Regions from separate parts of the Sporacetigenium sp. TC11 genome, predicted to be linked through region 2. Evidence: a T-box and tRNA genes for the amino acid it is inferred to sense, from the RefSeq annotation. Region 2 holds a T-box; the other holds one or more tRNA genes.
What was found. A T-box is a leader RNA that pairs with one kind of tRNA and senses whether it is charged. The one in region 2 lies ahead of thrS (threonine--tRNA ligase), so its partner is inferred to be a tRNA-Thr.
Positions count from the first base shown of each region.

Region 1: it encodes a tRNA-Thr, which carries the amino acid that the T-box ahead of thrS (threonine--tRNA ligase) is inferred to sense. The anticodon was not compared.

Region 1 covers NZ_JBYVNY010000015.1:26,762-43,285, forward strand. The annotation lists gene rpoC (DNA-directed RNA polymerase subunit beta') at 1-3,361, opposite strand, end outside; gene rpoB (DNA-directed RNA polymerase subunit beta) at 3,406-7,116, opposite strand; gene rplL (50S ribosomal protein L7/L12) at 7,427-7,786, opposite strand; gene rplJ (50S ribosomal protein L10) at 7,849-8,352, opposite strand; ribosomal protein L10 leader region at 8,388-8,529, opposite strand; gene rplA (50S ribosomal protein L1) at 8,582-9,280, opposite strand; gene rplK (50S ribosomal protein L11) at 9,365-9,790, opposite strand; gene nusG (transcription termination/antitermination protein NusG) at 9,820-10,365, opposite strand; gene secE (preprotein translocase subunit SecE) at 10,386-10,610, opposite strand; gene rpmG (50S ribosomal protein L33) at 10,634-10,783, opposite strand; gene tuf (elongation factor Tu) at 10,985-12,178, opposite strand; tRNA gene ACUSRV_RS16025 (tRNA-Thr) at 12,235-12,310, opposite strand; gene sigH (RNA polymerase sporulation sigma factor SigH) at 12,354-13,001, opposite strand; gene ACUSRV_RS16035 (NYN domain-containing protein) at 13,059-13,580, opposite strand; gene rlmB (23S rRNA (guanosine(2251)-2'-O)-methyltransferase RlmB) at 13,580-14,314, opposite strand; gene ACUSRV_RS16045 (Mini-ribonuclease 3) at 14,505-14,909, opposite strand; gene cysS (cysteine--tRNA ligase) at 14,912-16,321, opposite strand; gene ACUSRV_RS16055 (hypothetical protein) at 16,474-16,524, opposite strand, start outside.
Region 2 covers NZ_JBYVNY010000004.1:150,679-167,202, reverse strand. The annotation lists gene grdD (glycine/sarcosine/betaine reductase complex component C subunit alpha) at 1-1,037, shown strand, start outside; gene ACUSRV_RS08585 (BMP family lipoprotein) at 1,206-2,246, shown strand; gene ACUSRV_RS08580 (BMP family lipoprotein) at 2,385-3,437, shown strand; gene ACUSRV_RS08575 (ABC transporter ATP-binding protein) at 3,813-5,387, shown strand; gene ACUSRV_RS08570 (ABC transporter permease) at 5,380-6,483, shown strand; gene ACUSRV_RS08565 (ABC transporter permease) at 6,483-7,418, shown strand; gene ACUSRV_RS08560 (DUF6873 family GME fold protein) at 7,537-8,298, shown strand; gene ytxC (sporulation protein YtxC) at 8,302-9,105, shown strand; gene ACUSRV_RS08550 (DUF445 domain-containing protein) at 9,206-9,811, shown strand; T-box leader at 9,882-10,093, shown strand; gene thrS (threonine--tRNA ligase) at 10,148-12,067, shown strand; gene ACUSRV_RS08540 (ATP-dependent metallopeptidase FtsH/Yme1/Tma family protein) at 12,106-13,506, opposite strand; ribosomal protein L20 leader region at 13,713-13,843, shown strand; gene infC (translation initiation factor IF-3) at 13,867-14,376, shown strand; gene rpmI (50S ribosomal protein L35) at 14,403-14,600, shown strand; gene rplT (50S ribosomal protein L20) at 14,665-15,024, shown strand; gene ACUSRV_RS08520 (cation diffusion facilitator family transporter) at 15,051-15,929, opposite strand; gene ACUSRV_RS08515 (TrkH family potassium uptake protein) at 16,154-16,524, shown strand, end outside.

The sequences.
Region 1 (16,524 bases), on a different contig from region 2:
CAGCCTCAGTTAATACTCTTGTAGTTTCTTGGAATGAAGCAGCTGATAAGAAAGATTCTGTGGCAAGAGATGCTTTAGTTATACCTAGTAATACTCTCTTTGCTGCTGCAGGTCTTAACCCTTGAGATACGACATCTTCATTAGCTTTATTAAATTCAAGTACATCTGAATATCCGCCTGGAAGAAGTTCCGTATCACCTGGGTCCTCAACTTTAACCTTAGATAGCATCTGTCTAACTATTACCTCTAAGTGTTTATCGTTGATATCAACCCCTTGCATTCTATAAACCCTTTGTACTTCTTTAACGATATAGTCTTGAACTCCACCTATACCCTTAATTCTTACTATATCATGAGGATTAATAGAACCTTGTGTTAATGAGTCACCAGCCTCAACATATTGACCATGTTTCACTATTATTCTAGATCCATATGGTATTGCATAAGTTTTAGCTTCCTCGTTTTGTGGTATAACAGTTATTTCTTTTCGTTTACCCGCTTCATCTATCTCTACTCTACCTGAAACTTCAGTTATAGTAGCAAGACCTTTTGGTTTTCTAGCTTCAAATAACTCTTCAACCCTTGGAAGACCTTGAGTTATATCTCCACCGGCAACCCCACCAGTATGGAAAGTACGCATTGTAAGCTGAGTACCTGGCTCACCTATAGATTGAGCAGCGATTATACCGACAGCCTCACCTATATTAACTTCTTTTCCTGTAGCCAAGTTTCTACCATAACACTTAGAACATACTCCGTGGTTTGTCTTGCAATTAAGAACAGTTCTTATTTTAACCATATCTATTCCTAATTTTACTATCTCTTCTGCTTGATTTTCTTGTATCATAGAGTCTTTTGGAACTATAACTTTCCCATTTTCTGGATTAATTATAGCATCTAATGTATATCTTCCAACTATTCTATCATAAAGTTCTTCTATAATTTCATTTCCATCTTTAAAAGCTGATATTCCTGTATCTATATCTGTTCCACAGTCTACTTCTCTTACTATAACATCTTGACTGACATCAACAAGTCTTCTTGTTAAGTAACCAGAGTCAGCTGTACGAAGTGCAGTATCGGCAAGACCTTTTCTGGCACCGTGTGAAGATGTAAAGTATTCTAAAACTGATAAACCTTCACGGAAGTTAGATTTAACAGGTATTTCAACTGTATGTCCTGATGCATTCGACATAAGACCACGCATACCCGCTAACTGTCTTATTTGGTTTTTACTACCTCTGGCTCCTGAATGGGCCATTATAAATATATTGTTTAATCTATCTAGTCCATCCATAAGAGCATCAGTAACTTTTTCAGTTGTTGCTGTCCAAGTTTCTATAACTCTTTCATATCTCTCTTCATCAGATATTAAACCTCTTCTATAAGCTCTTTCATACTTTTCAACTTTTTCTTCAGCTTCAGTTATGAATGCTTTCTTTGCTTCCGGCACTACCATGTCTGATACAGCAACAGTTATACCGCCTTTAGTAGAGTATTTAAATCCTAAAGATTTTATGTGGTCTAAAAGTATAGATGTATCAGTATTTCCATGCTTTCTAAAACATTTATCTATTATTTTTCCTAAAGCTTTTTTATCAACTAAGAAATCAATTTCTAGAGAATGTATGTCTACATTTCTATCTACAAACTCTAAATCTTGAGGTATGTTCTCGTTAAATATAAATCTACCTACTGTACTTTCCGCTAAATAAGTATTTCCTTCTAAGTCTACTTTTCTTACCTTTACTTGAGCATGTATGTGAACGGCTCCTGTTTGGTATGCCATTAAAAGTTCATTATAATCCTTAAATACCATTCCAGTACCTTTAGCACCTTCTTGAGCTTCTATAGTTAAGTAATAGCTTCCTAAAACCATATCTTGAGTAGGTGTAGTTATAGGAGAACCATCTTTAGGAGCTAGTATGTTATTTGGAGAAAGCATTAAGAATCTTGCCTCTGCCTGAGCTTCTACTGATAAAGGCACGTGAACCGCCATTTGGTCACCATCGAAGTCAGCATTATAAGCTGTACATACAAGAGGATGCAGTTTGATTGCTTTTCCTTCTACTAATATCGGTTCAAATGCTTGTATACCTAGTCTATGCAGAGTAGGTGCACGGTTTAGCATTACCGGATGTCCTTTTATAACTTCTTCTAAAACATCCCAAACTTCAGGTTTAAGTTTTTCTACTATAGACTTAGCACTCTTTATATTGTGCGCATGACCTTGCTTAACTAGTTTATCCATAACAAATGGCTTGAATAATTCTAGTGCCATTGTCTTTGGAAGACCACATTGATAAAATTTAAGTTCCGGTCCAACAACGATAACAGAACGTCCTGAATAGTCAACACGCTTACCAAGTAAGTTTTGACGGAAACGTCCTTGTTTACCTTTAAGCATATCTGATAATGATTTAAGTGGTCTGTTACCAGGTCCAGTTACAGGTCTACCTCTTCTTCCATTATCTATTAAAGCATCAACCGCTTCTTGAAGCATTCTTTTTTCATTTCTAACTATTATATCTGGCGCTCCAAGTTCTAACAGTCTCTTTAATCTATTATTTCTATTTATAACTCTTCTATACAGGTCATTTAAATCAGATGTTGCAAATCTACCTCCATCTAATTGAACCATCGGTCTTAAATCCGGTGGTATTACTGGAATAACATCTACTATCATCCACTCTGGCTTGTTTCCAGATTTTCTAAAAGCCTCTACAACTTCTAGTCTTCTTATAGTTCTTATTCTTTTTTGACCAGTACTATCTTTAAGGTCGGCTCTTAATTCTTTGCTTGAAGATTCTAAATCTATTTTTTGTAGAATCTCTTTTATAGCTTCCGCACCCATTCCAACTTTAAAATCATTGCCGTATTTTTCAACAGCTGTTCTATATTCTTTTTCTGTTAATAATTGTTTTTCGTTTAATCCTGTTTCCCCTGCATCTACAACTATATAAGATGCAAAGTACAGTACTTTTTCTAATGATCTAGGTGACATATCAAGTAGTAATCCCATTCTACTTGGTATCCCTTTGAAGTACCATATATGAGACATAGGAGCTGCAAGCTCTATATGTCCCATTCTTTCACGTCTTACTTTAGACTTAGTTACTTCAACACCACATCTATCACATACTACACCTTTATACCTTACTCTTCTATATTTACCACAGTGACATTCCCAGTCTTTAGTTGGACCAAATATTCTTTCACAGAATAACCCATCCTTTTCAGGCTTTAAAGTACGGTAGTTTATAGTTTCAGGTTTCTTTACCTCTCCCCTTGACCATTGTCTTATTTTCTCAGGAGACGCTAACGATATCTTTATTGATTCAAAATTGTTTAATTCAAACAAGGAGTCCTCTCCCTTCTATTTGAGATTTTGCAAAACACAAAGAACTATACATCAAAATCATCGTCATCGTAATTTATATCTTCATAATTAGTTTCATCATCAAGATCTATATCATCTATTTCTTCATCGTCTATTTCTTCTATATCTTCCTCATCTATTTCTTCAATTATAGATTCAGCTTCTAAATCTTTATAATCTTCAAATCCTGTCATTTCAAATTCATGAGGAATATCTTCATAATCTAAAGATTCTTTAACTTCTATTTCTTTATCTTCTTCAGTTAGGATTTTAACATCTAAGCATAAACTTTGAAGTTCTTTTATTAATACCTTGAACGATTCAGGTATTCCCGGTTCAGGTATATTTTCACCTTTGACTATTGCTTCATAAGTTCTAACACGTCCTACAACGTCATCAGACTTAACTGTTAATATCTCTTGAAGTATGTGTGCTGCTCCATATGCTTCTAGTGCCCACACCTCCATCTCACCAAATCTCTGTCCACCAAACTGAGCTTTACCACCCAATGGTTGTTGAGTTACTAATGAGTATGGCCCTGTACTTCTTGCATGTAACTTATCATCAACCAAGTGATGTAGTTTTAGCATATACATATATCCAACAGTGATTCTATTATCAAAAGTCTCTCCAGTTCTACCATCATATAAATTCATTTTACCGTCTTCTGGATATCCAGCTTCTGTTAAAGCTTTTCTTATGTCATGTTCTTTCGCTCCATCAAATACCGATGTTGCAACATGCCATCCTAATGCCTTAGCAGCAAGACCTAAATGAACTTCAAGAACCTGTCCTATGTTCATACGAGATGGTATACCTTGTGGATTTAATACTATGTCAAGCGGAGTACCATCAGGCATAAATGGCATATCTTCTTCAGGTAATATTCTAGATATAACCCCTTTATTACCATGACGCCCTGCCATTTTATCTCCTACTGTAATTTTTCTTTTCTTTGCTATATAACATCTAACTAATTCATTTACTCCAGGAGATAAATCATCTCCATTTTCTCTAGTAAATACCTTAACATCTACTATTATACCTGATTCGCCATGAGGAACCTTTAGAGATGTATCTCTAACTTCTCTAGCTTTTTCACCGAATATTGCACGAAGTAATCTTTCTTCAGCTGTAAGTTCAGTTTCTCCCTTTGGAGTAACCTTTCCTACTAATATATCTCCTGAATCAACTTCAGCACCTATTCTTATTATTCCTCTTTCATCTAGGTTTTTTATAGCACTTTCACCGACATTAGGTATGTCTCTAGTTATTTCTTCAGGTCCTAATTTAGTATCTCTTGCTTCACTTTCATATTCTTCTATGTGTATTGTAGATAATCTATCTTCTTTAACTAATCTTTCATTTATTAACATAGCATCTTCGTAGTTATAACCTTCCCAAGTCATAAATGCTACAAATGTGTTTCTTCCTAAAGCTATTTCGCCAAGATCAGTAGATGGCCCATCGGCTATAACATCACCTTTTTGTATTTTATCTCCTTTAGCAACTATAGGAGTTTGATTTATACAAGTACCTTGATTTGAACGCTTGAATTTAAGAAGTTTATATCTATCTTTATTTCCATCTTCTCTTTTTATAACAATTTCGTTTGCACTTACTCTATCAATAACTCCTGAATTTCTAGCTACAACAACTGCACCAGAATCTTTAGCGGCTCTGTATTCTATACCAGTACCTATTATAGGAGATTCTCTTCTAACTAGAGGAACTGCTTGACGTTGCATGTTTGCTCCCATTAGTGCACGGTTTGCATCATCATTTTCTAAGAAAGGTATCATAGCAGTAGCTACAGATACAACTTGCTTAGGAGATATATCCATATAATCAACTAAATTAACTGGAATAGCTTCAACTGCACCATTCTTAGTTCTACATATAACTCTCTTGTTTACAAAATTACCATCTTCATCTAATGGCTCATTTGCTTGAGCTCTTATATATATATCTTCTTCATCAGCAGTTAAATAGTTTATCTCATTTGTTACCATACCTTTTTCCTTATCTACTTTTCTATAAGGAGATTCTATAAATCCGAATTCATTTATTTTAGAATAAGTACTTAAGGAGTTTATAAGTCCTATGTTTGGTCCTTCTGGAGTTTCTATAGGACACATTCTACCGTAGTGAGAATGATGAACGTCACGCACTTCGAATCCCGCTCTTTCTCTTGAAAGACCGCCAGGACCTAATGCAGATAATCTTCTTTTATGAGTTAATTCCGATAATGGATTTGTTTGGTCCATAAACTGAGATAATTGCGAACTACCAAAGAATTCTTTTATAGCTGCTGAGACAGGTCTTATGTTAACTAAAGCTTGTGGAGTTATTGATTCCATATCTTGAACTGTCATTCTTTCCTTTATAACTCTCTCCATTCTAGATAGACCTATTCTCACTTGATTTTGTAGCAGTTCTCCTATAGATCTTATTCTTCTATTTCCTAAGTGATCTATATCATCAATACCGCCAATCCCATGGAATATATTAAATTGGTAGCTTATAGAACCTATTATGTCATCTAGTATTATATGTTTAGGGATAAGTTCTCTAATTCTTGTTTTTATGGCTTCTTTTATTTCTTCCTCGTCATTATATTCATTTAATATCTCTTTTAATGTAGGATAATGAACTTTTTCTTTTATATTTAAGTCATCTATATTAAAGCTTATATGTGCCGCTATATCTACAAAATGGTTACCTATAACCTTTACAGGTCTTTCATCATCAGATATTACAGAAACTACATTTATACCTGAGTTTTGTATTTCCTTAGCTATTTCTAAAGATATTTTTTCTCCCTCTTTTACGAACAGTTCTCCTGTTTCTGGGTTTACTATATCCATAGATGCTCTTTTATTCATTATTCTATAGCATAAAGCTAACTTTTTGTTGAACTTATATCTACCAACTTTAGCTAAGTCATATCTCTTAGCGTCAAAGAACAATGAATTTATTAATGATGAAGCACTTTCTACTGTAGGAGGTTCACCTGGTCTTAATTTCTTGTATATTTCTATAAGACCTTCTTCTGCAGTTTTAGTATTATCTTTTTCTAAGCTAGCCATTAGTCTTTCGTCTTCGCCTAGTAAGTCTATTATTTCTGCATCACTTCCAAAACCTAACGCTCTTAGTAATACTGTTATAGGTTGTTTTCTAGTTCTATCAACTCTTACAGATATTATATCGTTAGAATCTGTTTCATATTCTAACCATGCTCCTCTATTAGGTATAACTGTAGATGATATTAATCTTTTTCCTGATTTATCTATTTCTTGAGAGTAATATACCCCAGGAGATCTTACTAATTGACTTACTATAACTCTTTCGGCACCATTTATAACGAATGTACCTTTTTCAGTCATTAAAGGGAAGTCTCCCATGAACACTTCTTGTTCTTTTATTTCTCCCGTTTCTTTGTTTATAAGTCTTACCTTAACCTTTAGAGGTGCGCAATATGTAGCATCTCTTTCTTTACATTCTTCAATATCGTACTTGGGCTTTTCATCTAAAGAATAATCTACGAACTCTAGAATAAGATTTCCAGTATAGTCTTCTATAGGCGAAATATCTTCAAACACTTCTTTTAACCCTTCATCTAAAAACCACTCATAAGAATCTAGTTGAAGTTCTATAAGATTTGGGACATCAGCTATTTCTTTTATTTTAGAAAAGCTTATTCTAGTTCTTTTACCTATCGTGACAGGATGTGGCATTCACTTTTCACCTCTCAATAATTAAAAATAAAACTATTCTTTATTCCAATGCATCTAGTAATTTTACCATATTTTCATATCCGATTCAAGTATAATTTCTTTATGTCAATAATATAATTTAATATATATGTATAATACGCACATTATTTATTATGTACAAAACAGTAATCTTAAATTCCATTTTTTTAAATTTAATAAAAATTTGACGTTCCTCATGTCGCTAACCACCTTGAGAACCATGCCTTTGGATAAATTATAATATCCTTATAATTAAAAAAAGGTGCTTATTAGCACCTTTTTTATTATGAAATTACTTAACTTCTACTTTAGCTCCAGCAGCTTCTAAATCTGCTTTCATTTTATCAGCTTCTTCTTTAGAAACTCCTTCTTTTAATGTTTTAGGAGCACTGTCAACTAATTCTTTAGCTTCTTTTAATCCTAAACCAGTTATTGCTCTAACAGCCTTTATAACTCCAACTTTTGAAGCTCCAGCGCTTTCTAATACTACGTCAAACTCTGTTTTTTCTTCAACAGCAGCAACAGCAGCACCAGCCATCATTACAGGAGCAGAAGCAGAAACACCGAATTTTTCTTCTGCAGCTTTAACTAATTCATTTAATTCTAAAACTTTCATATTCTCTATAGCTTCTAATATTTGTTCTATAGTCATTTTTAGCACCTCCGAAATTTATCTTTTAATTTAATTTTAATAGTTTAGAAGAAACCAGCAATTTAAGCTTGTTCTTCTTGTTTCTTTATCATAGCATCTAATAAGTATGCAAAGTTTGATACTGGAGCTTTTAAGCTGCCAAGTAATTTTGCAATAAGTGCTTCTCTTGATGGTATATTAGCTAATTCTACTATCTTATCTTGACCGTAGAATTCACCTTCTACAACACCCATCTTTAACTCCATCTTTGGATGAGTTTTCATGAAGTCACTTACTATTCTTGCTGGAGCAACTGGATCTTCATATCCAAATGCTATAGCATTTGTCCCTACTAATAATTCATCATTGAATTGTTCTATACCAACTTCTTTAGCAGCTCTTCTCACTAAAGTGTTTTTGTATACTTTATATTCAACGCCTGCTTCTCTGAACTTAGTTCTTAATTCAGTAACCTCTTCAACTGTTAAGCCTTTGTAGTTTACTACTACTGCAGAAGAAGATTTTTGTAGTTTTTCAGCTATTTCTGAAACAACATGTCCTTTTATTTCCATTGCCTTTTGTGACATCCAGGTGTGCACCTCCTTCACCTATTGATATTTACCGAGACTTTATAAAAGCTTTTGTATATCCACTAGATGTAGACACACAAAAGCTTCTTATCTTCAAAATTCAAAGTTATCGAACCCTCGGTAGGATATTAAGCTTATAGCACCTACTGTCTACGGTAAATTATTTATTTTTAAGATTAACATCTAATATATTATCAAATTCCACAATCTATGTCAAGAGTTTTTATTACTCAGCAACTCTAGCAGGATTTATTTTTACACCAGGTCCCATAGTAGATGCTACTGTAACAGTTCTTAAGTATTGACCTTTAGCAGCAGATGGTTTAGCTTTTATTATTGCATCCATTAATGTTGCAAAGTTATCAGCTAACTTTTCTTTACCAAAAGAAACCTTTCCTATAGGAACGTGTATTATGTTAGTTTTATCTAATCTATATTCAACTTTACCAGCTTTTATTTCTTCTATAGCTCTAGCTACATCAAATGTAACTGTTCCTGATTTAGGGTTTGGCATTAATCCCTTAGGACCTAATACTCTACCTAATCTACCAACTACACCCATCATATCTGGAGTAGCAACAACTACATCAAATTCAAACCAGTTTTCGCCTTGTATTTTAGCAACTAATTCTTCTGCTCCTACGAAGTCTGCTCCGCCTTGCTCAGCTTCCTTAGCTTTTTCACCCTTAGCAAAAACTAAAACTCTTTTAGTTTTTCCTGTTCCGTGAGGTAGTACTACAGCACCTCTAACTTGTTGGTCTGCATGTCTTGAGTCAACACCTAATTTAACGTGTGCCTCTACAGTTTCATCAAATTTAGCAACAGATATGTTAGTAACTAGTTCTAACGCTTCTGAAGCATCATAAAATCTAGTTCTATCTACTTGCTTTATAGCTTCTTGGTATTTTTTTCCTCTTTTAGCCATTTTAATATACCTCCTTGTGGTAATTTCGGTTTAGTACCTCCCACTTATATAAACGGGTACAAAAACATATCGTCATTTTTAAAATTAGTCTTCTACTACAACACCCATACTTCTTGCAGTACCAGCTATCATACTCATAGCTGCTTCTACTGAAGCTGCATTTAAGTCAGGCATTTTTAATTCAGCTATTTCTCTTATCTTAGCTGAAGATATTGTTGCAACTTTCTTTTTGTTTGGTTCTCCTGAACCTGATTCGATTCCTATCGCTTTCTTTATTAAAACTGCAGCTGGTGGAGTTTTAGTTATGAAAGTGAAAGATCTATCTTGGTATACTGTTATAACAACTGGTATTATTAAACCAGCTTGATCTGCAGTTTTAGCATTAAATTCTTTACAGAATCCCATTATATTAACACCGTGTTGTCCTAATGCTGGTCCAACTGGTGGTGCTGGTGTAGCTTTTCCTGCGTTTATTTGTAATTTTATTTGACCTATAACTTTTTTAGCCATCGAGCGCACCTCCTCAAAATCTATATGAATTATATTTTTTCTATTTGATTAAACTCCAATTCAGTAGGAGTTTCTCTACCACCAAACATTGATATTACAACCTTTAATTTCTTCTTTTCAAGGTTTATTTCTTGTACATTTCCCATGAATCCTTCAAATGGCCCTTCTGTGACTCTAACCGTTTCTCCTATTTCAACATCTATATTATTACTTGCTACCTTTTGAATAGCTTTATCGATGCCCATAGATACAACTTCTTCTTCACTTAAAGGTACAGGTTTAGATCCAGGACCTACAAACCCTGTAACGCCTTTTGTATTTCTTACTACGTACCAAGATTCATCTGTTATTATCATTTTTATTAGAACATAACCAGGAAACACTTTTCTTTGTCTTATCTTTTCTTTACCACTTTTAGTGGTTTCTACAACATCTTCAGTAGGGACAACCACTTCTAATATGTAGTCCTCCATACTTCTTGTTTGTACAGCCTTTTCAATAGTAGCCTTAACTTTATTCTCATGCCCTGAATAAGTATGAGCGACATACCATCTTGGTTGTTGTAACTCTGACATATCTTATTTCTCCTTTTTATCTATTTTAGTATAAGCTTAAGTATACTTGATAATATACTGTCTACAGCCCACACTAAGATAGTTGACAAAATACATACAGTTAAAACTACCCCTGTGCTCTTTAAAAGTTCACTCTTAGTCGGCCATGTAACTCTTTTAAGTTCTGAGTTTGTTTCTTTTACATATGTTTTAAAACTAAATCTTTCTTTTTTTACATTTGTGTTTTGATTTGCATGGGCAGCCATTCCATACTCACATCCTTAATTAACTATTTTGTTTCTTTATGAGTAGTATGCTTTTTGCAGAATCTGCAGTATTTTTGTAATTCTATTCTATCTGGGTTGTTCTTTTTGTTTTTTGTAGTATTATAATTTCTCTGCTTACATTCTGTACATGCTAAAGTTATTTTAACTCTCATCTGCTACACCTCCAACTTCGTAATTCATTATATATTGTTAAGTCTCTTATCGTCTAAGATAATTTCTTAATTTTGAATCATCACCTTGTATAAGTTATCATAAAATTGTAGGCATGTCAATGTTTTTGTTAATTATGTTTAAAAAAAGAGAAGGATAATTCCTTCTCTTTTGATATCTTAATTTAAGAGTATAGAATCGTACTATTCCATTATAGTAGCAACAACTCCAGCCCCTACTGTTCTTCCACCTTCTCTTATAGAGAATTTTAATCCTTCTTCTATAGCTATTGGTGATATTAATTCAACTGTCATTGTTACGTTATCTCCAGGCATTATCATTTCTATACCTTCTGGTAACTTACAAGATCCTGTTACGTCTGTTGTTCTGAAATAGAATTGTGGTCTATATCCATCGAAGAATGGAGTATGTCTTCCGCCTTCTTCTTTCTTTAATACGTATACCTCTGCAGTGAACTTTGTGTGTGGCTTTATTGTTCCTGGCTTTGATAATACTTGTCCTCTTTCTATTTCTGCTCTTTGGATACCTCTTAATAGAGCTCCTATGTTATCTCCAGCTTGAGCTTCGTCTAGTAACTTTCTGAACATTTCTACTCCTGTTACTACTAACTTTCTTGGATCTTCTGATAATCCAACTAGCTCTACTTCGTCTTGTACCTTTACTACTCCTCTTTCTACTCTACCAGTTGCAACTGTTCCTCTTCCTGTTATTGAGAATACGTCTTCTACTGGCATTAAGAATGGCTTGTCTACTGCTCTCTTTGGTTCTGGTACATATGAATCTATTTGCTCGAATAATTCTACTATTTTATCTCCCCATGCACTTGATGGATCTTCTAATGCTTTTAATGCTGATCCTTGTATTATTGGAGTATCATCTCCTGGGAAGTCATATTCGCTTAATAATTCTCTTACTTCCATCTCAACTAATTCTAATAATTCTTCATCATCTACTACATCACACTTGTTTAAGAATACTACTATATATGGTACCCCAACTTGTCTTGATAATAATATATGTTCTCTTGTTTGTGGCATTGGTCCATCTGTTGCTGAACAAACTAATATTGCTCCGTCCATTTGTGCTGCTCCTGTTATCATGTTCTTAACGTAGTCAGCATGTCCTGGGCAGTCAACGTGTGCGTAGTGTCTGTTTGGAGTTTCATATTCAACGTGTGCTGTTGATATTGTGATTCCTCTTTCTCTTTCTTCTGGTGCCTTATCTATGTTTGCGAAATCTACAGCTTCTCCTAATCCATATCTTGCATGTAATGTTTTAGTTATTGCTGCTGTTAACGTTGTTTTACCATGGTCAACGTGTCCTATTGTTCCTATGTTAACGTGCGGCTTATTTCTTTCAAATTTAGCTTTAGCCATTTTAAAATTCCTCCTCTTTTGATTATGTAGTTAATTTGGTTGTTTTTACATATTAATGGAGCCCACGAGCGGACTTGAACCGCCGACCTCCGCCTTACCAAGGCGACGCTCTACCTCCTGAGCCACATGGGCACTCATAAAGCACGGTTACATGCTTATGGTAAGTATTTTACTATTAATTACTTCTATTTTCAAGGTATTTTTCTAATTTTCTCTTGACTCTTTGAAGAGCATTGTCTATTGACTTAACATGGCGTTGAAGTCCATCGGCTATTTGTTGGTATGACTTACCGTTTAGGTACAATTCTAGCACTTCTTGTTCTAAACCACTTAACAGCTCATTCATTTTGCCTTCTATATTCTTTAGCTCTTCTTTGCTTATTATAATCTCCTCTGGATCTGTAACTACATTTGTAGCTATTATATCCAATAAAGTTCTATCAGACTCTTCATCATATATAGGTTTATTTAAAGATACATATGAATTTAAAGGTATATGCTTTTGTCTTGTGGCAGTTTTTATAGCTGTTATTATTTGCCTTGTTATGCAAAGTTCTGCAAAAGACTTAAAAGAAGCAGTCTTAGTACAGTCAAAATCTCTTATAGCTTTATATAGTCCAATCATACCTTCTTGAATTATATCCTCTTTATCTGCCCCTATTAAAAAATAAGATTTAGCTTTTGATTTTACAAAATTTTTATATTTCTTTATTATATGTTCTAGTGCAAATATATCTCCTTGATTAGCTCTTAATACTATTTCACTGTCATCTTCTACTACTTCACCTAATCTATAATATTCTTTTTCCTTTGCTACTAACACATTATCTCCCCCTACGTAAACTTCATAAATCTATTATATTTAACAAATTTAGTAATTTCAACGGTTTCTACGAATGTTCTCAAGTTTCGACAAAGTTTCCTCATCTAAAAAACTTTCTAAGGCATTTCTTTGTATATTTGTCGAATTTGTTTTAGATTTTATTTTGCTCTTGATAGATATAATATCTAACTTGAGTTCTCTAGCTGATATTCTAGTAGCACCTTTGCCTAATATAATTTGTTGTTCTGCGTAGTCGTTAGTAGCAACCTTCACCATGTCATACTTAGATAATTTACCTATGAATTTTTCTATATAACTATCTGCTGTTTGATGTTCTTTAGTAAAAACTATAGTTGCATTTTTTCTCTCTTCTATTTTTTCCTTTGAATTTTTAACTTGATATGCATCAAATACAATTATAGATTTTGCTCCTGTATAAGCACAGTATTCTATAATATCATCTATTAATTTCTCTCTTGCACCTTCTAGGTCTTCTTTTCCTAAGCTTTTCAGTTCATCCCAAGCATTTATTATATTGTACCCGTCTACAATAAGGTATTCTTTTGTAGTCCTAACCACTATTTAGACTCCAGTCTTTGTTTGAATATTTCATATAACAATATTCCTCCAGCAACCGATGCATTTAATGATGTGACATTACCAAGCATAGGCATTTTAACTGTAAAGTCACAATTTTCTTTTACTAATCTAGATATGCCAAAACCTTCGCTTCCTATAACTATTCCTATAGAACCTTTTAAGTTTTGTTTATAAAAATCACTTCCATCCATATCAGCTGCTGCTATCCATAGACCTTCTTCTTTTAATGTTTTTATAGTACTTACTATATTTGTGACTTTACATACAGGTACATATTCAACTGCTCCAGCAGATGCCTTGGTCACTACAGGAGTTATATGAACAGACCTTCTCTTAGGAATTATAACTCCATGTGCCCCTACTGCATCTGCAGTTCTTATTATAGAACCTAGGTTATGAGGGTCTGTTATCTCATCTAGTATTATAAAAAACGGATCTTCACCTTTTTGTTTTGGTATTTGAATTAATTCTTCTAATTCATAGTATTTATATTCAGAAACCATAGCTATAACGCCTTGATGAGAATGACTTTCACTAATTTCATCTAACTTTCTTTTATCTACATATTGTATTATTATATTCTTATCCTTAGCCATTCCTATTATTTTATTAATAGAGCCTTCTTTAGCTGAATTTGCTATTAATAATTTATCTATAGGTCTTTCATTTTTTAGTGCTTCTATTACAGGATTTCTTCCTTCTATATTTGCCAATTAGCACACCACCTAAATATTAATAATTTTTTAGTTCCTCTTTAATTTTTTCCATTTTTTATTAAATTATCATATCGTTTATTAAATAATGATTTATTCATAACTTTTATTATAACTCATAATCTTGTTTTTTTGTATTTCATAGCATATAAAAAGGTTGATATTTTTATTAAAAATATCAACCTTTTTATTAAATACCTTCAATATCATTTTCTACTATTTGTATACTTTTATTTATTATGTGTTTTAATCTATCGATATCATTAGTTAAATGAAGATATCCTAATACAGCTTCAAATCCAGTAGCATGTCTATAATCAAGTATATCTGCATTTTTAGGTACTGTATTAGATTTTTGATTTCTTCCTCTTTTAAATATATTGAGTTCCTCTTCAGTTAAGTCTTGTTCTAATTTATTTACTATGTTTGCTTGAGATTTAGCTCTTACATACTTTATAGTTGTCTTATGTAAGTCATTTACTTTCATATTGGGATTTTTATAAACCAGATGTTCTCTTACATAAGATTCATATACAGCATCTCCCATATAAGCAAGTACCAAAGCCGATATAGTTTTTATTTGCGTATTATCCATTACTACACCCTTTTCCATTTAGTTCCTTGTCTAGTATCTTCTAATACTATTCCCATATCTAATAATTTTTTTCTTATTTCATCTGCTAAAGAATAGTTCTTTTCTTTTTTAGCTTTTTCTCTTTCCTCTATAAGCTTTTCTATCTCTTCATCTAAAACTTTATCTTCTTTTTTATTTACTATGTTTAATACCTTTGTTAACTCACTAAACATATCATAGCACTTTTGAGTAAAGTCAACTGAGGAATCTTCATCCACATTAGTATTTATAAATTTAGCTAATTCAAATATAATACTTATAGCATCTGCTGTGTTTATATCATCATCCATAGATTCTATAAATCTTTGCTTATATAATTTTAAATGATTTATAGCTTCTTTTTCTTCAATCTTCATTTCTTTGTCGATACTAGATTCTTTTAATTTTTTTAATGTAAATTCTAAACTTTCTTTAGTATTATAAAGTCTTTCAAGGCCTGCCTTAGATTGCATTAGCATTTCGTCACTAAAATTAACAGGATTTCTATAGTGAGCAGACAACATAAAGAACCTTACAATTTCTAGATCATATTCTTCAGATATATCTCTTACTGTAAAGAAATTTCCCTTTGATTTACTCATTTTTTCATTATTTATATTTATATATCCATTATGTATCCAGTACCTAGCAAATGTTTTACCATTTCTAGCTTCACTTTGAGCTATTTCATTTTCATGATGTGGGAATGTTAAATCTTGTCCTCCAGCATGAATATCTATAGTTTCACCTAAATGTCTGCATGACATTACAGAACACTCTATATGCCATCCAGGTCTACCTTCTCCCCAAGGGCTATCCCATCCAGGTTCTCCTTCTTTCTTTGATTTCCATAATACAAAATCCATTGGATGTTTCTTTTTATCATTAACTTCGATTCTAGACCCTGCTTCTAATTCATCTTGATTTTGTTTAGACAACTTACCATATCCACTAAACTTCTGAGTATCAAAGTAAACATCTCCATCCACTTCATATCCAAATCCCTTTTGTTCTAAATCTTTAACAAAATCTATTATTTGTTGTATATTGTCCGTAACTCTAGGATGAACGGTCGCTCTCTTTATGCCTAATCCATCAGCATCTTTAAAGTATTCATCTATATACTTATCTGCAACTTCATCTGGAGTTATTCCTTCTTCGTGTGATCTGTTTATAATTTTATCATCTACATCCGTAAAGTTTTGTACATATGTTACTTCATATCCTCTGTATTCTAAATATCTTCTAAAAGTATCAAATATTATAAAAGGCCTTGCATTTCCTATGTGGAAGAAATTGTATACAGTTGGCCCACATACATACATTTTTACCTTTCCCTCTTCTAAAGGTACAAACACTTCCTTCTTTCTAGTTAATGTATTGTATAATTTCATTTTTATCACCTCATTATTAGTTATAAATTTCCATAGTTATTATGTATTTTATTATACATTATTTATTGTATTTTTAAAATCTATGTAAATAATATTATTATACCCCTGAACTTAAAAAAGAATCTACCAATGTATTAGGCAGATTCTTTTTTTTACTGTTCATCTAAGAAAAATATTTTTTTAGATGTACATTCATTATAAAC
Region 2 (16,524 bases):
ATGGAGCACATTTAGCTAAATCTTCTCAATTTGACATAGTTTTAATAGGACCAAAGGTAGAAACTGAATTAGAAGTAGTTGAGGTTCAAAACGAAGAAGAAATGCATAAGAAGATGGAAGAGCTATTGGATTCAGGATATCTAGATGCTTGTGTAACGATGCATTACAATTTTCCTATAGGAGTGTCTACGGTAGGTAGAGTTGTAACACCGTCTAGAGGAACTGAAATGATACTTGCAACTACCACAGGAACTTCAGGAACTAACAGAATAGAAGCTATGTTAAAAAACTCTATATATGGAATAATAGCTGCTAAATCTATAGGAATACAAAATCCTAAGGTAGGTATATTAAATGTAGATGGTGCAAGACAAGTTGAAAGAGCACTAAAACAACTAAAAGAAAATGGATATGATATAAGTTTTGCGGAGTCTATAAGAGCAGATGGCGGATGTGTAATGAGAGGAAATGACTTATTAGCAGGCGCTGCTGACGTTATGGTTACAGATACATTAAGTGGTAATATATTTATGAAAGTGTTTTCTTCTTTTAATACAGGTGGAGATTATGAAGCCATGGGATATGGATATGGTCCTGGTATAGGAGAAAATTATAATAGAAATATACTTATATTATCGAGGGCATCGGGTACTCCAGTTGTGGCAAATGCAATTAAATATGCTTATGACATAGTTAAAGGTGATATAACTAGTGTTTCTAAGTTTGAATTTGACAATGCCAAAAAAGCAAAATTAAATGATATTATAAACTCTATAACTAAAAAGGAAAGTAAACAAGCTCAAGATAATGAGGATGTTAGCCCCCCAGAAAAGGAAGTAGTTATATATTCAATATCTGGTATAGATATAATGGACTTAGAAGATGCTGTTAGAGTTTTATGGAAAAATGGAGTATACGCAGAAAGTGGAATGGGATGCACAGGACCTATAGTTTTAGTAAATGAATCTAAATCTGAAATAGCAATTGATATATTAAGAAAAGCTGGATATGCATCTCAAGAAAAAACTGGATGCTAGGTTTTTAAAGGATGCCTTGATTTATAAGGCATCCTAATTTTATGTAAGTGTTAAAGATGAAAGAGTTGTTTTTGAATAGAAAAAATTCGAAAATATATAGCTAAAAATAGTATATTACTGTAAAATATTAATAGAATATTTTGGAAAATAAGAAATGGGGAGGTACATATGAAATTCAAAAAATTATTGTCAGTAGGTTTATCTGCAATTGTAGCAGGTTCTTTATTAGTTGGATGTAGTACTAAAACAGAAGAAAATACTGCTGGTACAGAAGAAACTTTAAAAGTTGCTATGGTTACAGATGTAGGTGGAGTAAATGACCAATCATTTAACCAATCAGCATGGGAAGGATTACAACAAGCCAAAAAAGAATTAGGTGTAGACGTTAAATACTTAGAATCAAGTCAAGATGCAGATTATGCTCCAAATATAGAAACTTTAGTAGATGGAGAAAATGATTTAATAATAGGTGTTGGATACAAAATGGCAGATGCTATACTTGAAGCTGCTGAAAATTATCCAGATCAAAAATTTGCTATAATAGATCATGATTATTCTGCAGAGGGTAAAAAAATACCAGCAAATATAAATTGTATATTGTTTAATGAGCAAGAAGCATCGTACTTAGTTGGATTGATAGCTGGAAAAATGAGTCAAACTAATAATGTTGGATTTATAGGTGGAATGAAATCTCCAGTTATAGAAAGATTCCAATATGGTTATATGGCAGGAGTAGAAGCTGCTAATCCTGAAACACAAGTATCAATACAATATGCAAATTCATTTACAGATGCAGCAAAAGGTAAATCTATAGCTAATCAAATGTATTCTCAAGATTCTGATATAATATTCTCAGCAGCAGGTAACGTAGGAACAGGAGCTATAGAGGCAGCTAAAGAACAAAAAAAATATGCAATAGGTGTTGATAGAGATCAAAATGATTTAGCCCCAGATAGTGTTATAACTTCAGCAATGAAGAGAGTTGATACTGCAGTATATGACACAGTTAAAGATTTAAAAGATGATAATTTTAGTGGCGGTAAATCTAGTATTTATGGATTAAAAGAAAATGGTGTTGGTATAGCTCCAACTACAAATAAAAATGTAGCTCCAGATGTATTAGACTTTGTTAAAGGTGAAGAAGCAAAGATAAAGAGTGGGGAAATAAAGGTTCCTACTAATGAAGAAGAATATAAAAATATGAAATAATAATAAAAAATCCTAGCATATAATGCCAGGATTTTTTTGTTTGCTTTAGAACCAAGATAATACAAATATGAATAAAAAAACATATAATGCAAACCATATATTCGTATATAAAAATTACATATTTGAGGAGGTATCTTAATGAGACTCAAAAAAATATTATCATTGGGGACAGCTTTTGTTTTATCTGCATCTCTAATGGCTGGATGTCAAAATGGTGGAAAAGACAATAAGGGAAATGCAGATGAAAAAGCAGGAGAAATATTAAGAGTAGGTATGGTTACGGACGTTGGTGGAGTAAATGATCAATCATTTAACCAATCTTCTTGGGAGGGACTACAAAGGGCAGAAAAGGAATTAGCTGTAGAGGTTAGATATCTAGAATCAAATCAAGATGCGGATTATGCTCCAAACTTAGAGACTTTAGTAGACGAAGAATACGATTTAATAATAGGTGTTGGATTTAAAATGGCAGAAGCTGTAAAAGAAGCTGCTGAAAATTATCCTGATAATGAATTTGCTATAATTGACTACAATTATGAAGCTGAAGGACAAGAAACACCTGAAAACGTAAATTGCGTAGTATTTAATGAACAAGAAGCATCATATTTAGTTGGATTAATAGCTGGTAAAATGACAAAAACAAACAATGTAGGATTTATAGGAGGAATGGATGTCCCTCTTATACAAAAATTTAGATATGGATATGAATATGGTGTAAAAACTGCAAATCCAAATTCAAAATCACTAGTTCAATTTGCAAACTCATTTACAGATGCAGCAAAAGGCAAATCTATAGCTAACCAAATGTATGGAAATGGAGCCGATGTCATATTTACAGCAGCTGGTAATGTAGGAACAGGAGCTATAGAAGCAGCAAAAGAAACTAATAAATATGCAATAGGCGTAGATAGAGATCAAAATGATTTAGCTCCAAATAATGTTATAACTTCAGCTATGAAGAGAGTTGACGTAGCAGTATATAATGTTGTTAAGGATTTAAAAGAAGGAAACTTCAATGGTGGTAAGGCTACTATATATGGATTGAAAGAAGAGGGTGTTGGACTAGCTCCAACTTCAGATAAAAATGTACCAAAAGATATATTAGATTATGTAAATAAAGAAGCAGATAAAGTTAGAAATGGAGAAGTTAAAGTACCTGGAACAAAAGCAGAATATGATAACGCTAAATAAATAAGATATTAAATAATTAATGGCCTCCTTACAAAAATCTTTACAAGGAGGCCATTAATTATTTATACATTTTTCTTTTTAAACTATATATAAAATTAATCTAATAGATTCCGTGATTACATAGGCTTTATTTTTTATATTTATTGGAAATAATAATTTAGAAATGTAACTTAATAAAATAAATGCAGAAATTTCGACAAGATATTTAAAAATGCAAAAAAATATATTATAATAAATATCTACAAAATTGAATTTAAAATAGGAAAATGTTTTTTTGAAAATGTTAATTTCTAGAATTTTAAATTAAATAGTTTGTTATAGTTATTAAATTTTAGTATAATATAAAATACTCATTATATAGAAGGAGGTAAGGTGATGACTTCGATTAATAGAAATATAGATTACAGTCAAAAGGTTGTTGAAATGAAAAATATAACTAAAAAATTCGGTAATTTCACAGCTAATGATAGTATAGATTTGACTGTGCACAAAGGAGAAGTACATGCCCTTTTAGGAGAAAATGGGGCAGGTAAATCTACTCTTATGAATATATTATATGGCTTATACCAACAAACATCAGGAGAAGTATACATAAAAGGTAAAAAGGTTGAAATAGATAACCCAAATGTAGCTATACAAAATGGTATAGGAATGGTTCATCAACATTTCATGTTAATTCATACATTTACAGTTGCACAAAATATAGTATTAGGTATGGAGCCAACTAAGGGACTGGGAGCCTTAAATATGGATAAGGCAATAGGAGACGTTAGGGATATATCTAAGAGATATGGTCTTCATGTTGATCCAATGGCTAAGGTTGAAGATATATCCGTTGGAATGCAACAGAGAGTTGAAATACTTAAAGCACTTTATAGGGGGGCTGAAATACTTATACTAGATGAGCCCACAGCTGTATTAACTCCACAAGAAATAAACGAATTAATGCAAATAATAAGAAACTTAACAAAAGAAGGAAAATCAGTAATAATTATAACTCATAAGTTAAAAGAAATAAAAGCTGCAGCGGATCACTGTACTATAATAAGAAGAGGTAAATACATAGATACAGTAAACGTAAGTGATACAACAGAAGATGATTTAGCCGCAATGATGGTTGGTAGAGAAGTTACTTTTAAGGTTGCTAAAGAAGAATCAAAACCAGAAGATATAGTATTAAAAATAGAAAACTTAAATGCTATGGACAATAGACAAGTTCCGGCTTTAAGAAATTTCTCTTTAGAAGTAAAAGCAGGAGAAATCTTAGGTATAGCTGGAGTTGATGGAAATGGTCAGTCAGAACTAGTAGAAGTTTTAACTGGGCTTAGAAAAGCTGATAATGGAAGTATAAAGATTAATGGCCAAGAATTAATTAATAAGACTCCTATAGAAATATTCGAAAATGGAGTAAAGAATATACCTGAAGATAGACAAAAAAGAGGATTAATATTAGATTTTACCGTAGAAGAAAATATGGTACTTCAAAATTACAAAAAAGACAGATTTTCTAAAAATGGAACATTAAAAAATGATGCTATAAGAGAACATGCTAACCATCTTATAGAAAGATTTGATGTAAGACCAACTGACTCTAGTTTAAAGGCTAGATCTTTATCTGGGGGTAATCAACAAAAAATAATAATTGCTAGGGAAGTTGACAATATAGAGACGTCGAGAAAAGCTACTAATAAACCTCAACTTCTTATAGCTACTCAACCGACAAGAGGTCTTGATGTTGGAGCTATAGAGTTTGTTCATAAATCACTAATTCAGCAAAGAGATGCTGGAAATGCAGTATTATTGGTTTCGTTTGAACTCGATGAAGTAATGAATGTATCAGATAAAATAGCAGTTATATATGAAGGTCAAATAGTAGGTATAGTAGATGCTAAAGATGCTGATGAAAATACATTAGGATTTATGATGGCAGGAGGTGAAGGCCATGAGTAATAATAGTGGGACTCTAGGTAAAAATAAAAAGTTATTTTTGAGAAATGATACTATAGTTTATTCTTTAATATCTATAATACTAGGATTAATTGTAGGAGCAATAGTACTTGCTATAGCAGGATTTAACCCTATAGAAGCTTATATTGCTATGCTTGATGGTATATTTGGCAGACCTAAGTATATGGCTTGGACTATAATAAGGTCTACTCCTCTTATATTAACGGGTTTATCTATAGCATTTGCATTTAGAACCGGATTATTTAATATAGGAGCAGAAGGTCAGTATATAATAGGCGCATTAGCAGCGGGAGTAGTAGGATATTCTGTATCGCTTCCTTTAATAATCCATATACCTTTAGCTCTTATAGTTGGATGTTTAGCAGGTGCTATATGGGGCGGTTTTGCTGGATGGTTAAAAGCTAGATTTGGAGTTAATGAGGTTATAGCAACAATAATGCTTAACTGGATAGCTTTTTATTATAGTAACTATATAGTAATGAAGCCGTGGTTTAGAAAAGGTGATAGTGAAGCATCTAAAGATATATTGGAAACTGCACAAATAGATATAAATTGGTTAAAAGGATTAGTAGGTCCAGCTACAAAGGTAAACTGGGGTATTGTAATAGCAATAATACTAGTAATAATAATAGCATATATATTATTTAAAACTACATTAGGATTTGAATTAAGAGGTGTTGGTTATAACAAGTTTGGTGCAGAATATGCAGGTATAGATGTAAAAAAATCTATATTTAAATCTATGGCAATAGCAGGTTTGCTTGCCGGAGCTGCAGGAGCAATACAGGTTATGGGTGTCTCTCATAATATAACAGTATTAGCTGCTCCTGAAGGCACTGGATTTGACGGAATAGCCGTTGCTCTTATAGCAAATAGTAATCCAGTGGGGACAATATTCTCAGGATTATTATTTGGAGCCCTTAGATATGGAGGAACTAAAATGCAAACTATAGGAGCTCCTTCAGAAGTAATAAACATAGTTACAGGTTCTATAGTTTACTTTATTGCTATAAGTAGTGCATTAAGAATTGCTTATAATAAATTTAAAAAGAAAAAAACGCAAGGGGGTAATAAATAATGCAAGATTTAGCAATTATACTTAGTACAACCCTTATGTATTCTACACCCCTTATATTTACAGCTTTAGGAGGAATATTCTCTGAAAACTCAGGAATTGTTAATATAGGGCTTGAAGGTATGATGGTTATAGGTGCCTTTGCAGGCGCTGCTGCAGGTTATTTATTTGGAAATCCGTGGTTGGCATTTTTAATAGGTGGATTAGCAGGTGGATTATTTGCTTTAATTCATGCTATAGCTACAATTAGTTTAGATGCAGATCATACTATATCAGGTGTCGCTATAAACTTATTAGCTCCCGGTGTTGCTTTATTTACATCTAAGATGTTATTTGATGGTTCAACTATGACACCAGCTATAGATATAGATCAAAAAATACCAAGACCACTAAATGGTGTATTTCCACAAGGTAGCCCACTAGATACAATTTTTAACACTTACGCTACTGTTTATTTAGCCTTTGCATTCGTAATTTTAGTTTGGTTTATTTTATATAAAACAAAGTTAGGTTTAAGAATAAGAGCTGTTGGAGAACATCCAAGAGCAGCAGATACATTAGGTATAAATGTTACTAAAGTAAGATATTTTGCTGTTATATTATCAGGTGTATTAGCAGGATTTGGCGGTGCTGCTATGAGTCTAGCTATAGTTTCATCATTTAGGCCTACATTAATATCTGGTCAAGGATATATAGCTATGGCAGCTGTTATATTTGGTAAATGGAAACCACAAGGCGCGATGTGGGCATGTTTATTATTTGGATTCTCAACAGGACTTGCAGTTTATCTTGGAAATCCACAATTACCATTCCATATAAATGAAAACCTATTATCTATGACTCCATATATAATAACACTTATAATACTTATAATATTTGTTAAAAATTCTAATTCTCCATCAGCTTTAGGGATACCATATAAAAAAGGTGAGAGATAACAATATAAAAAAAGATGGTAGATTTTATCTATCATCTTTTTTTATACATATAATATATTAATTTTATATGTATAAAAACATGGGATATTTTCCAAAATTAAGATAAGGAAGTGAGATTATGCATTATAGCGATACTCCATTTATTCCTCAAAATAATGTAAGTCTAATGTTAGTAGATAAAAGAATTCCTAAAGATATGGAATACCAATTACAAAACAGAAATATAGATATAATAAAAACTTGTGAATGTAGAGAAACTTATGAAGCTATAAAGTATCATCCAGATATTTGTGTTTGTTATTTAGGAAAAGGAAATATAGTAGTAGCCCCTAATGTATATAATTATTATGTAGAAGCTTTAAAAGAATATAACTTTCATATAATAAAAGGTACAGAATATATTAGAAGTAAATATCCTTATAATATTCAGTATAATGTAGCAATTTTAGGGAAGTATGCAATCCACAATTTCCAGTATACAGAAAAAAATATATTAGATTACATAAATAATAATAAAATGATAAGAATAAATGTAAGGCAAGGATACTCTAAATGCTCTATATGTATAGTAGATGAAAATTCTATAATAACATCAGATGAAGGTATATATTCAGAAGTTATAAAACACGATATTAACTGCTTACTAATAGAAGAAGGTAGTATAGATCTATTTGATATGAACTATGGATTTATAGGAGGTTGTAGTGGTTTAATATCTAAGGATGCTATATGCTTTTCTGGAGATATAACAAAACATCCTAACTATATGGAAATAAAGGAGTTTTTAAGCACAAGAAATAAAAAGATTAAATGTTTAAGTAATAATACTCTATTGGACTTGGGATCTATAATTCCTCTTATGACCAGAAGGGAGTGGTGAATTTTGCCATATAGAGACATACATCTTAGGATATTAAGTGAACACAAAGGTGCTCTTCAAAATTTTATTGAGTCGGGTACATTTAATAAAGATGTTAAGTATGATAATGGTTTTGTGGAAGTAAATGTATATATTGATGAGAATAAGAAAGAGACAACAAAAATAAGAATAGCATCAGAAATAACAAACACACTTATACATATAGTAAAAAAAGAGCTATTAAAAGAAAACATACAAAAAATATATAGTGAAATTTATGATGAAGAAATAGAAGGTATTTATAGACATTCGCTAGATCTTTTTAATAAAAAGGAGACTTTTATAAAAGAAAGTATATTTAATAGGGTATATGATTACATATCTAAAAACAACCATATAAACATAGATGGATTTGTTAAATTTAGGATGAAGGATTTTTTAAATTACATATCTAAGCTTAGTGATAGAGGACTAGAAGAATATTTAATAAAGAAAGATCAAGATGAGTTTATAAATGTACTCAAGTATTTTGTAGAGATGCAAGAAGAAAAAATAGATATACTAAAAGTACATATATTGAAAGATGGATCATTTATATTATGTGATAGAGACGATAATATTTTAGAGAATAAAAATAATGAAGATATAATAAATATGGTTTTAAAAGAAAATTTAAACTATGAAGATTTTTTAATAAGCACATTGCTGACGTTGTGTCCTAAACAAATAGTAATATATGATAACTTGGAAAATAATGTATCCAAGGAGATTGTAGAAACTGTAAAATCCATATTTGGGGATAAGGTCATAATTCAACAAAGAGCATAATGCTCTTTGTTTTTTATTTTTATATTGAAAAAAATTAGTTTAATATATAAAATATATATTATCATCTAAAAGAATTAATCTCAAATAAGGAGATGATAATATGGGAAATATAGCAACTATACTTTTCTTGGCTGTAATAGGAGGGATAATAGGTTGGATAACCAATGTATTGGCTATAAAACTAATATTCAGACCTATAAATCCAATAAGAATACCTATACTGAATATAGAAATATTAGGACTTATACCTAAGAGAAGAGGGGAAATAGCACAAAATATAGGTGAGATAGTACAAAATGAATTAATATCTTTAGATGAAATAGTAGATGAGGTACTAAAAGAAGAAGATAGAGATAGAATAGTTAAGTATATAAAACTTAAAATAAACAATGTCATAAGCGATAAAATGCCTGTATTTATCCCGAGTACATTTAAAGAATTAATACAGGGTTATTTAGATGACATAGTAGAACAAGAAGTAAGTGCTACAGTTACAGATTTAAGTGAAGAATTAGTGCACAGAGCTACGGATAGAGTAAATATACAAAAAATGATAGAAGATAAAATAAATGAGCTCGATTTAGAAAAGCTTGAGGATATGATATTAAGTATAGCTAAACAAGAATTAAAGCATATTGAAGTATTAGGTCTTGTTTTAGGATTTTTAATAGGAATAATTCAAGGATTAATAGCTATGTACATATAAATTATGTATATAAAAATTGTACTTGATTAATAATACTATATATGGTAGTATGTTATTAAAATATTTCGAATAATTTGCTATGAAGAGGAAAAGTAAAATAAACCCAGTTTACAGAGACGATGAGTCACCGGCTGAAAGCTCATCTAAATATGGATATTTGAAAACTACCTTGGAGCTGAATTTAGTAACTGTGCACAGTGAAAGTATTCGGGTGACGACCTTATAGTCTTACAAGAGGGCTTATGCCAACTTGGGTGGAACCGCGATATACTCGTCCCATGATTTCATGGGGCGAGTTTTTTGTTTTTGTAATTATTCAAAAGGAGGTAGAATTAAATGATAAAAGTTACTTTAAAAGATGGTTCAGTAAAGGAATATGAAAAAGGAACATCAATAATGGATGTAGCTAAATCTATAAGTGAAGGATTAGCTAGAAGTATAGTAGGGGCATCTGTAAATGAAAAAGTAGTAGGACTTGATTATAAATTAAATGAGGATGCTGACTTAAGTTTATACAAATTTGACGATGTAGAGGGTAAAGAAATATTTAGACATACAAGTGCACATATTTTAGCTCAAGCAATAAAAAGGGTATATCCTGAGGCTAAACTTGCTATAGGGCCTGCTATAGAAAATGGATTTTACTATGATATAGATCTAGAGCACAGACTTACTCCACAAGATTTAGAAAAACTAGAAGCAGAAATGAAAAAAATAGCTAAAGAAGATTTAACTTTAGAGAGATTTGAAATTTCAAAAGAAGAAGCTTTAAAGTTAATGAAAGAACAGGGAGAAGATTACAAAGTTGAGTTAATAAATGATCTTCCAGAAGGAGAAACACTATCTTTTTATAAACAAGGAGATTTTACTGATTTATGTAGAGGACCACATCTACCATCTACTAAAAAAGTAAAAGCTGTAAAACTTCTAAATATAGCTGGTGCATACTGGCGTGGAGATGAAAAAAATAAGATGCTACAAAGAATATATGGAGTATCTTTTGAAAAGTCTAAGGACTTAGATGAATATCTACATTTATTAGAAGAAGCTAAGAAAAGAGACCATAGAAAATTAGGAAAAGAATTAGAATTATTTACAATACCTGATGAGGGACCAGGATTCCCATTATTCTTACCAAGAGGTATGGAACTTAAGAATGAACTATTAAAATTCTGGAGAGAAATACACAAAAAAGATGGATATGTTGAAATAGAAACTCCAATAATATTAAACAGAGCATTATGGGAAACTTCAGGACACTGGTATAACTACAAAGAAAATATGTATACTGTACAAATAGATGAGCAAGACTTTGCTATAAAGCCAATGAACTGTCCAGGAGGACTTATATATTATAAATCTAAACCACACTCATATAGAGATTTTCCAATGAGAGTTGGAGAAGTAGGTAGGGTTCATAGACATGAATTATCTGGAGCATTACACGGACTTATGAGAGTTAGAGCATTTACTCAAGATGATGCACATATATTTATGTTACCAGAGCAAATAAAAGATGAGATAAAAGGTGTTGTAGATTTAATAGATAGAGTTTATAAAACTTTTGGATTCGAATATCACTTAGAATTATCTACTAGACCAGAAAAATCTATGGGTACAGATGAAGAGTGGGAAGCAGCTGAAAATGGTTTAAGAGAAGCTTTAGAAGATTTAGGCGTTGAATATAAATTAAATGAAGGTGATGGGGCTTTCTATGGACCTAAGATAGACTTCCATTTAAGAGACTGCTTAGGAAGAACATGGCAATGTGGTACTATACAATTAGATATGCAACTTCCGCAAAGATTTGATATAAGCTATGTAGGAAAAGATGGAGAAAAACATGTACCAGTAATGATACACAGAGTTGCATTTGGAAGTATAGAAAGATTTATAGGTATATTAATAGAGCATTATGCTGGTAAATTCCCAACATGGATAGCACCGGTACAAGTAAAAATATTACCTATATCAGATAAATACAATGATTATGCAAAAGAAGTAAGAGCTAAATTATTTGAAAAGGGTATAAAGGTAGAAATAGATGATAGAGCAGAAAAAATAGGTTACAAAATAAGAGAAGCTCAAATGGAAAAGATACCTTATATGTTAGTAGTAGGGGAAAAAGAAGCAGAAAATAATGAAATTTCAGTTCGTTCAAGAGATAAAGGTGAGTTAGGTTCTGTAAACATAGAAAGTTTCTTAAATGATATATTAAAAGAAATTGAAGAAAGATCTAATATAATTCAAGCTTAATATAAAAAAGAGGTGTTAGAAATCTAACACCTCTTTTCTTATATACTTACTTTAGTTATTAAAGATTTTAACTCTTCATGAGTCATAGTTTCCTTCTCGAATAAATGTTGCGATACAATATGAAGATCTTGCATACTTTTACTTAACAAATCTAGAGTTTCCTTATAACATCCGTCTATTATATTATTTGCCTCTTTTTGTATTTTTTCTGATAATAGTGTTTTTTGGTTTCCATCTAATGTCACATATCCGAAGCTGCTCATACCATATTCACACACCATTTGAGTTGCAATGTCAGTAACCTTCTTTAAATCGTCTTTTGCCCCTGTAGATTGATGATTAAATATTAACTCTTCTGCTGCTTTTCCAGCTAATAATATTTTCATTCTACCCAATAATTCTTCTTTTGTATATATAAATCTGTCTTCATCAGGAAGTTGTAAAACGTATCCTAATGCCTGACCTCTTGGTATTATAGATACCTTTTGTATAGGATTTAGTCCTAGTGCATTACTAACTAAAGCATGCCCTGACTCGTGATAAGATACTATTTTCTTTTCTTTCTCTATTAATTTAGCATTTTTTGATTCAAGACCAGCTATAACTCTTTCTATAGCCTTATCAAAGTGAAGTTGAGTTATAATAGTGCTATTATCTCTAACCGCAAGGATTGCTGCTTCATTAGCTATATTTGCGAGATGCGCACCATTAAATCCATGTGTTTTTTTAGCTAACATGTCTAAATTAACAGTTGGGTCTATAGGTTTATCTTGAGTATGAACTTTTAGTATTTCATGTCTTGTAAAATAGTTAGGATTCCCTATGTGTACATGTCTATCAAATCTTCCGGGTCTTAATAATGCTTCATCTAATAAGTCAAGACGGTTAGTTGCACCTACTATTATTACATTTGTATCTTTATTAAAGCCATCCATTTCTACAAGTAATTGATTAAGAGTTTGATCTTTTTCGTTGTTGCTTTCAAGATGTCTTTTTGCACCAACGGCATCAATTTCATCGATAAATATTATACTAGGAGATTCTTTCCTAGCCTTTTCAAATAAAGTTCTAACTCTTTTTGCACCAACTCCTACGTATTTTTCAACGAATTCTGAACCTGTAACATTGAAAAAAGCAGAATTAGTTTCTCCAGCTACAGCGGATGCTAGTAATGTTTTACCTGTTCCAGGAGGACCATAAAATAAAACACCCTTGGGAATCTTAGCTCCCATTTTCTTATATTTCTCAGGGTTTTTTATAAAGTCCACTAGTTCAAATAGTTCTTCTTTTACTTCTTCTAGACCAGCTACATCTTTAAATGTGGTTTTAGGTTTTGTGTAGCTAGAGTCATCAGGTTGAGTTTCTTTTTCCATTTTTGTTTGAGCAAATGCTGGAACAGGTACGTTGATTTTCTTTAAGATTTCTTTTATTGTTTTCATAATCATGCACCTCAAATAATATGGTATTTTTGTTTAAACTTATTGTTGCCTTTATTGCCAAATAATATTATTTAAATATTTTCCAAATTACACTAAAATAGTAATAATATAATAAAAAGTATTGCCATAAAGAGAAAATATAACGTATTTTTTAAAAAAAGTTGACAAAACTTTTATATAATGATATATTTTATAAGGTAGTTGATGTGAACAAGAAGAAGTTATCCGCTTCTCACCTTACAACAAAAGTTAGTAAGGTTAATAATAGTTACTATTACTTATGGAATTGCTATGTAACTTATGCGGATGACTCTGTCATTCGCTTTTTTTATATAAAATTATAGTTGGAGGTGTCCTACCATTAGTAAAGAACTGCCATTAAACGATGAAATAAGAGATAAAGAAGTCAGAGTGCTATCAGATACAGGAGAGCAACTAGGGATAATGTCGTCTCAAGAAGCTCAAGAAATAGCTAATAGCAAAAACTTAGATCTAGTAAAAATATCACCAAATGCTAATCCGCCAGTATGTAGAATAATGGATTATGGCAAGTTTAAATATGAACAATCTAGAAAAGAAAAAGAATCTAAAAAGAAACAAAAAACTGTAAGTCTTAAAGAAATAAGACTAAGACCAGGTATAGAAGAAAATGACTTAAACACTAAAGCTAACCACGCTATAAAGTTCTTACAAAAAGGCGATAAGGTTAAAGTGGAATTAAGATTTAGAGGAAGACAATTAGGACACAAAGATATAGGTAAAGTAGTTATGACTAACTTTATAGCATTAATAGAAGAGTTTGGAACACCAAGTAAAGCTCCAGCATTTGAAGGCAATAATATGGTTGTAATAATAGAACCAAAAAAATAGACTAAAACTTGAGAGGAGGAACCACTATGCCAAAAATGAAAACTCATAGAGGCGCTGCTAAGAGATTTAAAGCAACAGGAAGTGGAAAATTAAAAAGATCTAAGGCGTTTAGAAGACACATATTAACTAAGAAGAGTGCTAAAACTAAAATGCAATTAAGAAAATCAGGTATAGTTACTGAGGGCGATGCAAGAAGAATAGCTCAATTATTACCATATATATAAATCCGGATGGAAGTTTATATTATAAAACTTAGGAACTAAAGTAGAAAACAAAGGAGGCGTAACCATGGCTAGAGTAAAAAAGGCAATGAATGCTCGTAAAAAGCATAAAAAAGTATTAAAGCTTGCAAAAGGTTTCATAGGAGCAAGAAGTAAATTATTCAGACCTGCTAATCAATTCGTAATGAAGGCATTAAGAAATGCTTATGTAGGTAGAAAGTTAAGAAAAAGAGACTTTAGAAAATTATGGATACAAAGAATAAATGCTGGTGCTAGATTAAATGGATTATCTTATTCAAAATTCATGAATGGATTAAAACTAGCAGGAATAGAAGTAAACAGAAAAATGTTAGCTGAAATGGCTATACATGATGCAGAAGGTTTTGCTCAATTAGTATCTGTTGCTAAAGAAAAATTAGCTGCTTAATAATAAGAAAAGTACCTGAGTTATACTCAGGTACTTTTCTTTGTTTTTCCAGGTTCTAAATGAATTATAACTTCAGATACTCCTGTAAATTTACTTACTATCATACCCTCCACAATATGAGATAAATCATGAGCATCCTTAATACTCATGTCAGGATTGACTCCTATATGAAGGTCTACTATTATATTATTTTCCTTACCTCTAGATCTTATCTTATGACAAAACACAACGTTTGGAATACTCATAACAAAATTATAAATATCATTTTTATTTAGCATAGCTTGATCTAAAAATACTTTTAAAGAATAAAGTAAAACATCGAATCCTGATTTTAATATCATTATAGATATAATTATTGATATAAATATATCTATGAATGTAAAACCTGACTTTATAGCAAATAAACCTATAAAAACAGAAATTGAAACAGCTATATCACTTCTAGTATGCATAGAATCTGATATAAGTATATCGCTTTTTAAATCTTTGCCCTTAGCATATTCATACTTATATACAAAGTAATTAACTATAGTAGATACTATCATAACTATAAAACTATATTTATCTATATGAATGGAAGTGGGATTAAGGACTCTATTTATACATTGAGATATTATTTCGAAAGACATAAAAAATAATAAAATGCTTATAATTAGAGAGGCTAAGGTTTCATACTTATCATGACCATATGGATGGCAGTCATCAGCAGGTTTAGATGCCCACGTTATAGCAAATATACCTATTATATTAGATACAGCATCAGATATAGAATGAAACCCATCTGCAGTCATACTACTTATACTATGGGTGTATCCGTATATAACCTTAGCTAATGCAACTATGAAATTAAATATAAATATAATAATTAATATATTTATTGTTTGAGTATAGTATCCTTGTCTCATTATAAAAACCCCTTTATTAATTTGATAGTATTATTATATTTTAAGAAATATAAAATGTGAGATTAAAAGAGGAATAAATAGCATTATTATTAAAAAACTGCGAATAATACCAATAAAGATTAAATATAGCTGAGAATATACCTTTTTGATACTTTACATTAAAATTTTTATAATATATAATCTATTCTTATTACGTAGATATAAATAAAAGGAGTGAAAAAGATATGAAAAACCCTATAGGAGATAAAGTAGGGATATATACAAAAATATTTGATCGTTTATCTCCTGCTCAAGTTATGGTTTTAGGTTTTGCAGGTGTAATTATTTTAGGTGGAATACTTTTAACACTACCTATGGCGTCCCAAGACGGGAATAGCATAGGTTTTTTAAATGCCTTATTTACAGCAACATCTGCGGTTTGTGTTACAGGGCTAATTGTTGCAGACACAGCAACCCATTGGACTTTATTTGGACAAATAGTTATAATATCATTAATTCAAGTTGGTGGATTGGGATTTATGACTGTTACAACTATGCTTGCACTTATAATTAAAAAGAAGATACACTTAAAAGAGAGGCTTTTAATACAGGAAGC